3 linked regions of the Algoriphagus machipongonensis genome follow. The protein of the gene in region 2 interacts with the protein of the main gene of each other region in a pairwise test. Links are inferred from orthologs where the notes say so. Each region holds a gene or a part of one and is shown on either strand. Other genes may lie near its edges.

Evidence for each region.
Region 1: the proteins of ALPR1_RS12715 (region 2) and dnaE interact in binary tests that used the Escherichia coli proteins (3 or more experiments, as listed by UniProt). The link is inferred for Algoriphagus machipongonensis from one-to-one orthologs.
Region 3: the proteins of ALPR1_RS12715 (region 2) and ALPR1_RS06300 interact in binary tests that used the Escherichia coli proteins (3 or more experiments, as listed by UniProt). The link is inferred for Algoriphagus machipongonensis from one-to-one orthologs.

The regions. Positions count from the first base shown.
Region 1 is NZ_CM001023.1:1,039,261-1,044,209, forward strand. The notes cover bases 32-4,909. They hold dnaE (DNA polymerase III subunit alpha), read right to left. Parts: upstream 4,519-4,909; coding sequence 232-4,518; downstream 32-231. Other genes in these bases: trxA (thioredoxin), read right to left, coding at 32-121; rsmG (16S rRNA (guanine(527)-N(7))-methyltransferase RsmG), read right to left, coding at 4,805-4,909. In the rest of the region: more of trxA, read right to left, coding at 1-31; more of rsmG, read right to left, coding at 4,910-4,949. UniProt on the Escherichia coli protein: DNA polymerase III is a complex, multichain enzyme responsible for most of the replicative synthesis in bacteria. This DNA polymerase also exhibits 3' to 5' exonuclease activity. The alpha chain is the DNA polymerase catalytic subunit.
Region 2 is NZ_CM001023.1:3,044,665-3,047,708, forward strand. Bases 72-3,044 are described here. They hold ALPR1_RS12715 (methionine aminotransferase), read right to left. Parts: upstream 2,148-3,044; coding sequence 996-2,147; downstream 72-995. Other genes in these bases: ALPR1_RS12705 (arginine decarboxylase), read right to left, coding at 72-304; ALPR1_RS12710 (hypothetical protein), read right to left, coding at 432-866; ALPR1_RS12720 (arginase), read left to right, coding at 2,332-3,044. Also shown: more of ALPR1_RS12705, read right to left, coding at 1-71. UniProt on the Escherichia coli protein: Shows aminotransferase activity with methionine and histidine as substrates, and to a lesser extent also with phenylalanine.
Region 3 is NZ_CM001023.1:1,460,069-1,463,068, reverse strand. What follows is about bases 32-2,960. They hold ALPR1_RS06300 (cytochrome c oxidase subunit I), read right to left. Parts: upstream 2,475-2,960; coding sequence 588-2,474; downstream 32-587. Other genes in these bases: ALPR1_RS06295 (cytochrome c oxidase subunit II), read right to left, coding at 2,489-2,960; ALPR1_RS06305 (COX15/CtaA family protein), read right to left, coding at 32-604. In the rest of the region: more of ALPR1_RS06305, read right to left, coding at 1-31; more of ALPR1_RS06295, read right to left, coding at 2,961-3,000. UniProt on the Escherichia coli protein: Cytochrome bo(3) ubiquinol oxidase is the terminal enzyme in the aerobic respiratory chain of E.coli that predominates when cells are grown at high aeration.

The DNA of each region.
Region 1 (4,949 bases), 2.0 Mb from region 2 along the record:
TACAAGGTCCACACCATTCAGCCCAGAAGTCAACCAAAATCGGTTGGTCTGATTTGATGATTTCCTCAAAGTTTGCATCTGTGATTTCAATTGATTTTCCCATTGTATGTTTAGTTTTAATTTTGCTTAATTTTTGCCAAATATATGAGCTAAAGCGTATTGATGGGCAATAAGTTCCGAGGGATTTAATTTTTTTATCTATGACTCATTGATAGAATAAATGAAAACTGATTAGACAATTTTATAAATCACCTCTGGAATCTCTTTCAGCTCTTTGATCATATCTGCGCTTGGATCTATGGAGAAGCGTTTAGAGAATAGTTCTAAGGCAATATTTTCCTTTCTATCAATGACATCAAAATAAAGTTTTGCATCGCCTTTGTACTTCTCTGTAATGGATTCTAATTTTTCCATCAAGTCAAGAGTTAAATCATCCAAATCGATATTAATCCGCATTCCCTTAACCATTTTACCACGTACTTCGCTGAGTAGCATGATATTACTGATTTTAAACTCCAGCTCATTCTCTGCCCATTTTTTTGGTTCAATCCTACCAGTAATGAAAAGGAACCATCCAGTCATGAAATACTCCTTGAACTTCACATAATCTTCACCAAACAAGAAAAAAGTAAATCCACCATGGTAGTCTTCCATCGTTAGCGTACCAAAAGGTTTCCCGTTTTTGGTAGTTCTATGAGCAAAACTACTTACAGATCCGGCTAGCTTGATTTCTTTCTTGTTTTTAAAGCTGTCAATATCATTTAGATCTGGAAGATTCGCATTTGTAAATGATTCAATCTCTAACCTATATTGATCCAGTGGGTGTCCTGAGATATAAAGCCCCACCACTTCTTTTTCAATGTTCAATTGCTGTAGTTGGGAGAAGGGCTCCATCGGTGCCACTGAAGGCAAAGGAATATCCATACTTCCGCTGCTTCCTCCAAATAAACTAACTTGAGCACTTTCTTCTTCTTGTTGTACTTTTTGAGCGTATTTCGTTGCTTTTTCTATCAAAGTCAGGTCTCCATCCGCTGCTTCAAGGTATTGGCGTCTATGGTGCTCAGGGAAGCAGTCAAAGCCCCCTGCCATTGCTAGTGCCTCCATGGTCTTTTTGTTAAGAGCTTTAGAGTTGACACGCTTCGCAAAATCAAAAAGATTTTTAAACGGACCATTCTCCTCTCTTTCCTTGATGATTTCATCTACAGCAGCTGAGCCTGCACCTTTGATTGCTGCCATCCCAAATCGGATTTCTCCTTCAGCGTTTACCGTAAATCCGTTTTTGGATTCATTGACATCCGGGCCTAAAACAGGAATTCCAGATCGCTTGCATTCCTCCATAAAGAAGGTTACTTGCGAAATATCATTCATGTTATTACTCAAAACCGAAGCCAGGTATTCGGCAGGATAATGAGCCTTTAAATAGGCCGTTTGGTAAGCTACCCAAGCATAACAAGTAGAGTGTGATTTGTTGAAGGCGTAAGAGGCAAATGCTTCCCAGTCTTTCCAAATCTTTTCAAGTTTGGATTTATCATGGCCTTTTTCTGCCGCTTGGTTGACAAATTTAGGCTTCATTTTGTCCAAGACATCCTTCAGCTTCTTACCCATTGCCTTACGCAATACATCCGCCTCACCCTTTGTGAATCCAGCAAGTTTCTGAGAAAGTAACATCACTTGCTCCTGGTAGACCGTAATCCCATAGGTTTCATTGAGGTACTCCTCCATGTCATCCAGATCATAGGTAATGGGCTCCTCACCATGCTTCCTTCTAATAAAGCTTGGGATGTATTCCAATGGACCTGGACGATACAAGGCGTTCATAGCAATCAAATCGGCAAATACAGTCGGTTTGAGCTCACGCATGTACTTCTGCATTCCGGCAGATTCATATTGGAAGATTCCTACCGTCTCACCTCGCTGGAATAGCTCATAAGTCTTTACATCATCGATCGGGAATTTTTCCGGATCTAATTCGATGCCATGCCTTTCCTTGACAATTTTGACAGCATCCTTAATCAAGGTTAAGGTTTTGAGTCCCAAGAAGTCCATTTTAAGGAGTCCGGCCGATTCTACCACAGAGTTATCAAACTGAGTGCAGACCATGTCAGAATCCTTTGCCAGAGCTACCGGAACAAAATTGGTAATGTCATCGGGTGTGATAATAACCCCACAAGCGTGAATCCCCAGGTTTCTGACCGAACCTTCAAGCATGGTGGCCTGATTGATTGTTTTAGCCGATTCATCCTGCCCTTTTGAAATTCGGATCAGTTCATCAGCTTTGGCAATGAGTTCACCTTGACCTTTTAATTTATCAGAAAGTGCAGCTCTGTTTCCCGCCAGTCCAAATAAAGCTTTCAGTTTAATGTCAGGCACCAAATTGGCTAGCCTTCCGGCATCTGCTAAAGGTAGATTCAATACTCTAGCAGTATCACGGATAGCAGATTTTGCAGCCATGGTACCATAAGTGATGATTTGGGCTACCTGATTTGCTCCATATTTTTTGATTACATAGTCAATCACTTTTTGTCGGCCATGATCATCAAAGTCAATATCAATATCGGGTAGTGAAACTCGATCTGGGTTTAGGAATCTCTCAAAAAGTAGGTTGTAAGCGATCGGGTCAATATTAGTAATGCCTGTGCAATAGGCAACTGCGGATCCTGCTGCAGATCCACGTCCCGGTCCCACAGAAACCCCAAGCTTTCTTGCTTCTACAATGAAATCCTGCACAATCAAGAAGTATCCTGGATACCCGGTGTTTTCAATCGTTTTTAACTCAAAATCCAGGCGCTCCTCAATCTCCGGAGTGATTTCCTCGTATCGTTTTTTTGCCCCTTCATAGGTTAGGTGTCGTAAAAAGGCATTTTCACCCCGTTTTCCACCGTCCACTTCATCTTCAGGATGCTTGAATTCATCAGGAATATCAAAGGCAGGAAGTAAAACTTCGCGAGCTAGTTTATAGGGTTCGATTTTATCCGTAATCTCTGCGGTGCATTCAATAGCCTCGGGTAAATCAGCAAAGAGCTTCTTCATCTCCTCAGGGCTTTTGATGTAATACTCATCATTTGGGAAGCCATACCGGAATTCCCGTCCTCTTTTACCGATGTATTTCTTTGGTTTTTCTACCAGTTCCCCATCCTTAACACAAAGTAAAATATCGTGGGCCTTTGCATCCGCTTTATTTGTATAGTAGGAATTATTTGCGGCGAAGTATTTAACGTCATGCTTTTTAGCAAACTCCAAAAGCACCTCGTTTACCTTTTCCTCCTCGGGTATCCCATGCCTACAAAGTTCTACATAGAAATCTTCTCCAAATTGTTCTTTCCACCACAAAAAGGCTTCTTCCGCTTGTGTTTCCCCTACATTCAGGATCAAAAACGGAATTTCACCCCATAGCCCACCAGTCGTTGCGATGAGGTCTCCTTTGTATTGCTGAAGGACCTCCTTATCAATTCGAGGTAGATAATAGAATCCTTCGATATTGGCATAGGAAGCCAGTTTAGCCAGGTTATGATATCCGGCTTTGTTTTTAGCGATTAATACAGTTTGATAACCATCGTCTTTGCTTGATTTATTTTTTCTGTCCCGGCAAAGGTTAAATTCACAACCGAGAATAGGTTTGATATCGTTGGATAGTGCCTCTTTTACAAAATGAAAGGCTGCCATCATATTGCCATGGTCAGTCATGGCGATTGCAGGCATCCCCATTTCTTTAGCCTTCGCTACCATAGCAGGAATCTCTGAGGTAGCTTGTAGGACGGAGTATTGACTATGGACGTGTAGGTGCGTAAAAGGAATATCAGTCAGGTCTGAAATGTCTGCTTTTCCTGCCTGTTTCAATACATCTTTGGCTGCAGCTTTTTGAGTATCTTTTGCCTGTGCAAAATTGGCTTCATCAAGCTTCGGAGCCTCATAGATCACTTCAGAAATTGCAATCCCTTCTTCAGGAGCTTGTACACCCTGAGTGATCAAACCAAAGAAACAGCGTGCTGTAGCATCTACATCATAGGCTGCATCGTGAGCATCTCCAAAGCCTTTACCAAAAAGTTTTTGGTGTAACTCAGTCAGCGTAGGCCATTTGAATTTTCCCCCTCTACCACCAGGGATAGCACAGAATTCAGTGGATATGTCTTTGGTGTCTAGTTGATCGGCGGTAAGGGGCATGGTAGCCTCTGCTCGCAGGTACTCCGAACCGACCACGTTGATGTCGAACTCGACATTGTGACCCACCAGATATTTGGTCTTTTTTACATCTCCTTCAAAAATCCCAAGTATTTGCTTTAGGTCATGTCCTTCTTTTAAGGCTCTTTTGGTAGAGATTCCATGGACTTTCTCCGCATTATAGGGGATGGTAAAACCTTCTGGACGGATAATGTAATTATGATTCGAAATCAGATTTCCCTTCTCATCATGCAATTGCCAGGCAAGCTGGACCAGTCGTGGCCAGTTATCCACATCTGACATGGGGGCATTGTAATCGCGGGGTAATCCGGTGGTTTCGGTATCAAAAATTAAATACATACAGCTTTGGGAATTGAGACTTCAAATTAGCGCTAATCTCTGAAATGAGGCAAGAGTAGCGGAGCTAATTGTCGGGAAATAAAAAAAATAATTACAAGTAATCCCTGATTGAACGGATAAAGCTATTACTGAATAATCTCGGCAAAAAATTTAGAAATTGAAAAAATAGTAATAGTCAATTTTCGATTTCTCACACCAAAAATCTAAAAAAAATTCATTTGAATTTCTGACTTTCATCTTATCGCTTTACATCAGAAATACATACTTCAAACATTTAAAACCTTTACTACCTCTTATCCTCCCAGGGCATGTAAACCACTTTTTTGGTTTCAAAAAACTCCTCCTTGAAATAGTCCTCCAAATGGTAAACCACATAGGATTTACCTAATTCTTCCATCTCCTCATCAACTTCACCACCTTTTAAATAAAGA
Region 2 (3,044 bases):
CGATATGGATATCGTTCTTCAAAGCCTCATCTAGGACAAAGCTAAAATGGGAGGATTTAGTGCAATAGCAATAGGTATATTTTCCTTGATAATCGTGGGCTTGGATTGCATTATTGAAATAGGTCTTCGCCTTTTGAATATTTTCTGAAATCTTTGGCAGATAAGTGAGCTTAAGTGGGGTACCATATTCCTCTATGATCTCCATCATATTCACACCATTAAAAAATAATTCATTGTTTTCAACGTGAAATTCTTTGGTAGGAAAATCAAAAGTTTGTTGAATAAGATCAATGTATCTGTTCATTTTAAACTTGGTTATGTGTGGTATTATGGATACAAAAATTGTTCTTTCTCTGATGATATCAAATGAAAAAAGGACAAATCCAAGTGGAAATGCCCTAATCACCTTATAAAGAAAACTTTTAGCTCAGTTAATCAACTAATAATGAGCGATGTAAAAGGCTCTGTTCTGATCTAAATCTCAATTGATTTTCTATCACCTCTTTAAGTACCCCTTTAAATTTCACTTCTTTTTGCAACAAAAGAACCACTTGGGTAAAAAACCGGTCTACTTCCTCTTGATCAACAACTTGGTAGGTGAAGAAAATTGATTTTTCTTGAATTGAATATCTTAATTCCAAAGAGTTAGGTTTGCCCAAACCTATCAAGCCTCTAAATAATGGGAATAGTTTTTCGCCTCCACTTTCCAATTGAAACATGCCTTGCATTATCTCACCAGAATTATTACAAAAGAATTTCACCAAATCATTCTGGCTAATTACTTCTTGAAAAATCTTAGAATAGTTCTTTTCAGTAGAAACTACTTCATTATTCAAAGATGAAAACTGATAAGATAAAGCGCTCATTTTTTCTGAGTTTATGTATATGATGCTTCAAATTTAAAATCAATATCTCACTTTTCCTATATTCCCTATTCTTTTTATAGGGTATTAATCAGAAAAAAGTTTTAACTGATTGTTTTTCAGTATTTTAATTTAAAATAAATTTGAAGAATTAAGCTTATCTAAGGCTTCCAGTAATTCAGAATCAGACTTAGCAAAACAAAAACGTAAAATCTTATGATCTTCTTTTTGATTAAAAAACACTGAAATCGGAATACATGCCACCCCTACTTCTTTACACATCTTAACAGACAGTTCATAATCTGAAATTGATGAAAGATGTTTATATGAGACCAGTTGGAAAAAACTTCCCTGAGATGGAGTAAACTTAAAATCAGTTTCTGAAAGTCCAGAACAAAACAAGTCCCTTTTCTTTTGGTAAAACCCTGGCAGGTCTAGATACTTTCTTTCATCTTTCAAGTATTCAGCCAAAGCAAATTGTAAAGGTGTAGCAGTGCTGAAAGTTACGAACTGATGAACTTTCCTGAACTCAATAGAAAGTGGCTTTGGAGCGAGGCAATATCCAATCTTCCAACCCGTAACATGAAAGGTCTTCCCAAATGAGCCGCAAATAAATGTTCGTTCTTTTAAAACTGGGTGGCACATCAAAGAAAGGTGCTTTCTTCCATCAAAAATAATGTGTTCATAGACTTCATCACTGATGATGAAAATATTCTTATCCCGAACTAAGCCTGCTAGGGTATCTAAATCTTGCTTTGTCCAAACATAACCACTTGGATTATGGGGATTATTGACCATTATCACCCGAGTTTTTTCAGTTATGGCATCCTTCACTCGATCCCAATCCACTGAAAATTCAGGTATATTGAGGGGAACAAATACAGCAACCCCTCCTGAAAGCTTAACAGCCGGGGCATAGGAATCATAGGCTGGCTCTAGCAAAATCACCTCATCACCAGGTTGAACCACTGCCGAGACTGCTGAAAAAAGCGCATCTGTTGCTCCAGAAACTATGGTTACTTCAGATTCAGAGTTATAGTCTACCTGATATAAACTCTTGGTTTTCTCGCTTAAAATTTCTCTCAATTCAGGAATCCCTGTCATGGGAGCGTATTGATTCTTTCCTTCCTTCATAAAGCGCGTAACCAAATCCACCAAGTAAGGGTCACAATCAAACCCTGGAAATCCCTGCGAGAGGTTAATAGCCTTTGATTCATTGGCCAATTGAGACATGACGGTGAATATGGTTGTTCCTACATCAGGAAGTTTCGAAGGCAGGTTCATAAAAGAGTTTTAATTTTTTTAGGAGATACAATATCGGAAATCTTAATCTTTCTAATTGAGGCCCCATAAAATGAAATGCATATCATTTTAAATAAAAGCATCCTGTTTAATCAAGACGATTTTCAAGCAAAATTGCTAGTTTTGCAGACCTCAAAAGACCCAATATAACTAAAACAAAACTTGCATGAGAGATATAAGATTAGTGGAAGTCAGGTCTGAAATTGCTGCTGGCACTCGTGGTGCGAGCCTAGGCATTGATGCACTCAAAGTGGCAAGCTTGGATAAGAAGTCAGATTTCTTCACTCAATTTGACCCGATCAATGTTCCTGATGCAAATAATTACCTCTGGAAAGGAAACAAGTTTCCACATGCTAAATACATCGATGGTGTCTACCAGGTTTTGAAAAATGTCTATAGCACTATTGAGTCTCTAAGGATGGAGAAAAAGTTTCCAATTGTCCTTGCAGGTGATCATAGTACCGCTGCAGGAACAATAATGGGTATTAAAGCCGCAGATCCAAAAAAGAGATTAGGGGTAATTTGGATTGATGCACATGCGGATTTACACACGCCTTTTACCACTCCTTCGGGGAATATGCATGGGATGCCGCTAGCCATGTGTGGAAGAACTGATAATATCGATTGTCAGGTAAATTCCCCAGATGAGGATACATTGATTTATTGGGAAAAAATCAAAAACATTGGAGGAGAATTCCCAAAAATTGACCTACAAGACATCGTATTTATTACGGTAAGGGATACGGAAGAACCTGAAAATCACTTGATGAAAGAATATGGCATCAGAAATTTCAGCACGAAAGAGGTGAGAGAAAAAGGAGTCAAGGCGATCGCTACCCAAGCTTTGGAGCAATTGAAAGATTGTGATCAGGTTTACAT
Region 3 (3,000 bases), 1.6 Mb from region 2 along the record:
ACCTTCCCGACCGGTGATACAAGTATATCATGACGCCTACCTGAAGTATGGCTAACATCATATGAAATGTAATCATCCAATGAAGTAAATTGGTAGAAACGACTAGAGAACCTATCCATCCCTGAAACAGCACTAAAACTAAGGAGCCAATAGCAAGTATTGGAATCCAGCGATCCAGCTTCCATAATGGGAATGATTTCCATACTGTCAGTATGATAAAGAAACCTATAATTACTCCCACTAGTCTGTTTAGATATTCAATCCAGGTCTTAACCGGATTAAATTCTTCTTCTATCAGAATGGATTTATCGTTGGCAATGGCATCAGCCATTTCATCGAATCCAAGTTTTTCAAGGGTAGCCACAAACCGATTGTTTTTGGCAATTCTCTTTTGGAGATATATTTCCTGATAATTTTCCGGAAGTTGGTCAACACTTGTTGGTGGGACTACACTTCCAAAACATTTTGGCCAATCGGGACAGCCCATTCCAGATCCTGTAGATCTGACTATCCCTCCTACCAAAATCAGGAAATAAACAGCTATCACAGTTAGAAAACTAATCTTGCGAAAGCTGCTTATTTTATTTTCAGTGCTTTGACTCATTTGCAACCAAAACCTCTTCCTCATCCTTCATGATTTCCATTTCAAGCTTAACCTGCTCTTGCTCATGAGGCAAGTTGGATTCTGGGGTAGCGGAAAGAGGTACAGTCTGAGGAATAAAATCTTCTTCAGCTCCAGGCTTAGAATAATCGTAAGGCCATCTGTAAACTGCAGGGATTTCTCCAGGCCAGTTACCGTGTCCAGGATGCAATGGAGTAGTCCATTCCAATGTATTAGATCTCCATGGGTTCAAGCTAGCTTTACGCCCTTTGAACATGCTGTAGAAGAAGTTGAACAAGAAGATAAACTGAGCTCCAAATGTGATAATGGCAGCAACAGAAACAAACATGTTCAAATCAGTATACATATTCGCAAATTCAAAGTTTGTCCAAGAGTAATATCTTCTTGGGAAACCTGCGATTCCAATGTAGTGCATTGGGAAGAATACCATATAAACCCCAACGAATGTTAACCAGAAGTGAATGTAGCCTAACTTGGCGTCCATCATTTTTCCGAACATTTTTGGGAACCAGTGGTAGATACCAGCAATCATTCCGAAGAAAGAAGCTGACCCCATCACCAAGTGGAAGTGAGCTACTACGAAATACGTATCGTGAAGCTGAATATCAATAGCAGAGTTACCAAGGAAAATACCTGTCAAACCACCAGAGATAAAGAAGGAAACCAAACCAATGGAGAACAACATCGCAGGTGTGAAGATCAAGTTACCTTTCCACAAAGTGGTCAAGTAGTTAAATACTTTCACCGCTGATGGAACTGCAATAATCAATGTTAAGAACATGAAGATTGATCCAAGGAAAGGATTCATACCAGACACAAACATATGGTGAGCCCATACAATAAATGCCAAAATCGTAATTCCCAACATTGAAATAATCATCGCCTTATATCCAAAAATTGGTTTTCTGGAATTGGTAGCAATAACTTCAGAAGTAATACCTAGTGCTGGAAGAAGTACGATATATACTTCAGGGTGACCCAAGAACCAGAATAAGTGTTGGTATAGTACTGGGCTACCTCCAGTGTTTGGAAGAGCCTCTCCATTGATATAGATATCAGATAAATAAAAGGATGTACCAAAGCTTCTATCAAATACAAGAAGTAATGCAGCAGCTACCAATACTGGGAAAGAAAGCAAACCGATTACAGCTGTTAAGAAAAACGCCCAAATGGTCAATGGAAGTCTAGAGAAAGACATCCCTTTCGTTCTTAAATTGATAACGGTAGAGATATAGTTAATTCCACCAAGTAAGGAAGAAGCAATAAACAAAGTCATCGCAACTAACCAAAGGGTCATACCTAAACCTGAACCAGGAATTGCTTGCTCAAGAGCAGAAAGAGGTGGGTACACTACCCATCCACCACCGGCTGGACCAGTTGGTATAAATAGAGAGATAAACATGATCACACCGGATGCAAAGAAGAACCAGTAGGACAACATGTTCATAAATCCAGATGCCATATCTCGGGCACCAATTTGTAATGGAATCAAGAAATTGGAGAACGTTCCACTAAGACCTGCTGTCAATACAAAGAATACCATAATGGTACCGTGCATTGTCACTAAAGCCAGGTAAAAGTTAGGGTCCAATTTACCTGCATCGTCTAACCATCCGCCCAAAAGAGGTCGAAGGAATTCTAAACTCATGTCAGGGAAACCAAGTTGTAATCTGAACAAGATAGAAAGGAAACCTCCAATCAAAGCCCAGAAAATACCAGTTACCAAGAACTGCTTACCAATCATTTTATGATCAGTAGTAAATAAATATGTTGTCACAAAATTACCATGATGCTCGTGATCGTGATGATCGTGAGCGTCTGTATCATGATTGGTGATAGATGCTGTTGACATAATCTCTAATTTTGTTAATTTCCTTCGCTTAATTGAACTTCTGCTACCTCTTTCACTTCAGGTTGATATCCTTCTGCCAATGCAGGGTCCATTTGAATGAAAGTCTGTTGCTCTGCAAACCATTTCTGGTATTCAGCAGGCTCTACTACTTCGATGATTTTTCTCATGGAGAAGTGACCACGACCACAGATTTCTGTACAGGCGATCTCGTATTGGAATTCAGGATTTCCTGTTTCTTCACGCATTTCTGCGGTAGTTTTTGTAGGAACAAACCAGAATCTAGATGGCATACCTGGAACCGCATCCATTTTCAATCTCATATGAGGAGCGAAAACAGAGTGCAATACATCTCTTGCTCTAATCTTGAATAAAACTGGCTCACCTTTAGGGATAACTACTACCGGAGATGGGAAATCATCTACTGCATTCTTATCAGTAAAATCTACTCCATGACCATTGGTAGCGGTAATCAATCGGTAATCATAATCTCCTAAGACATTATCTTTACCAGGGTATCTTACATCCC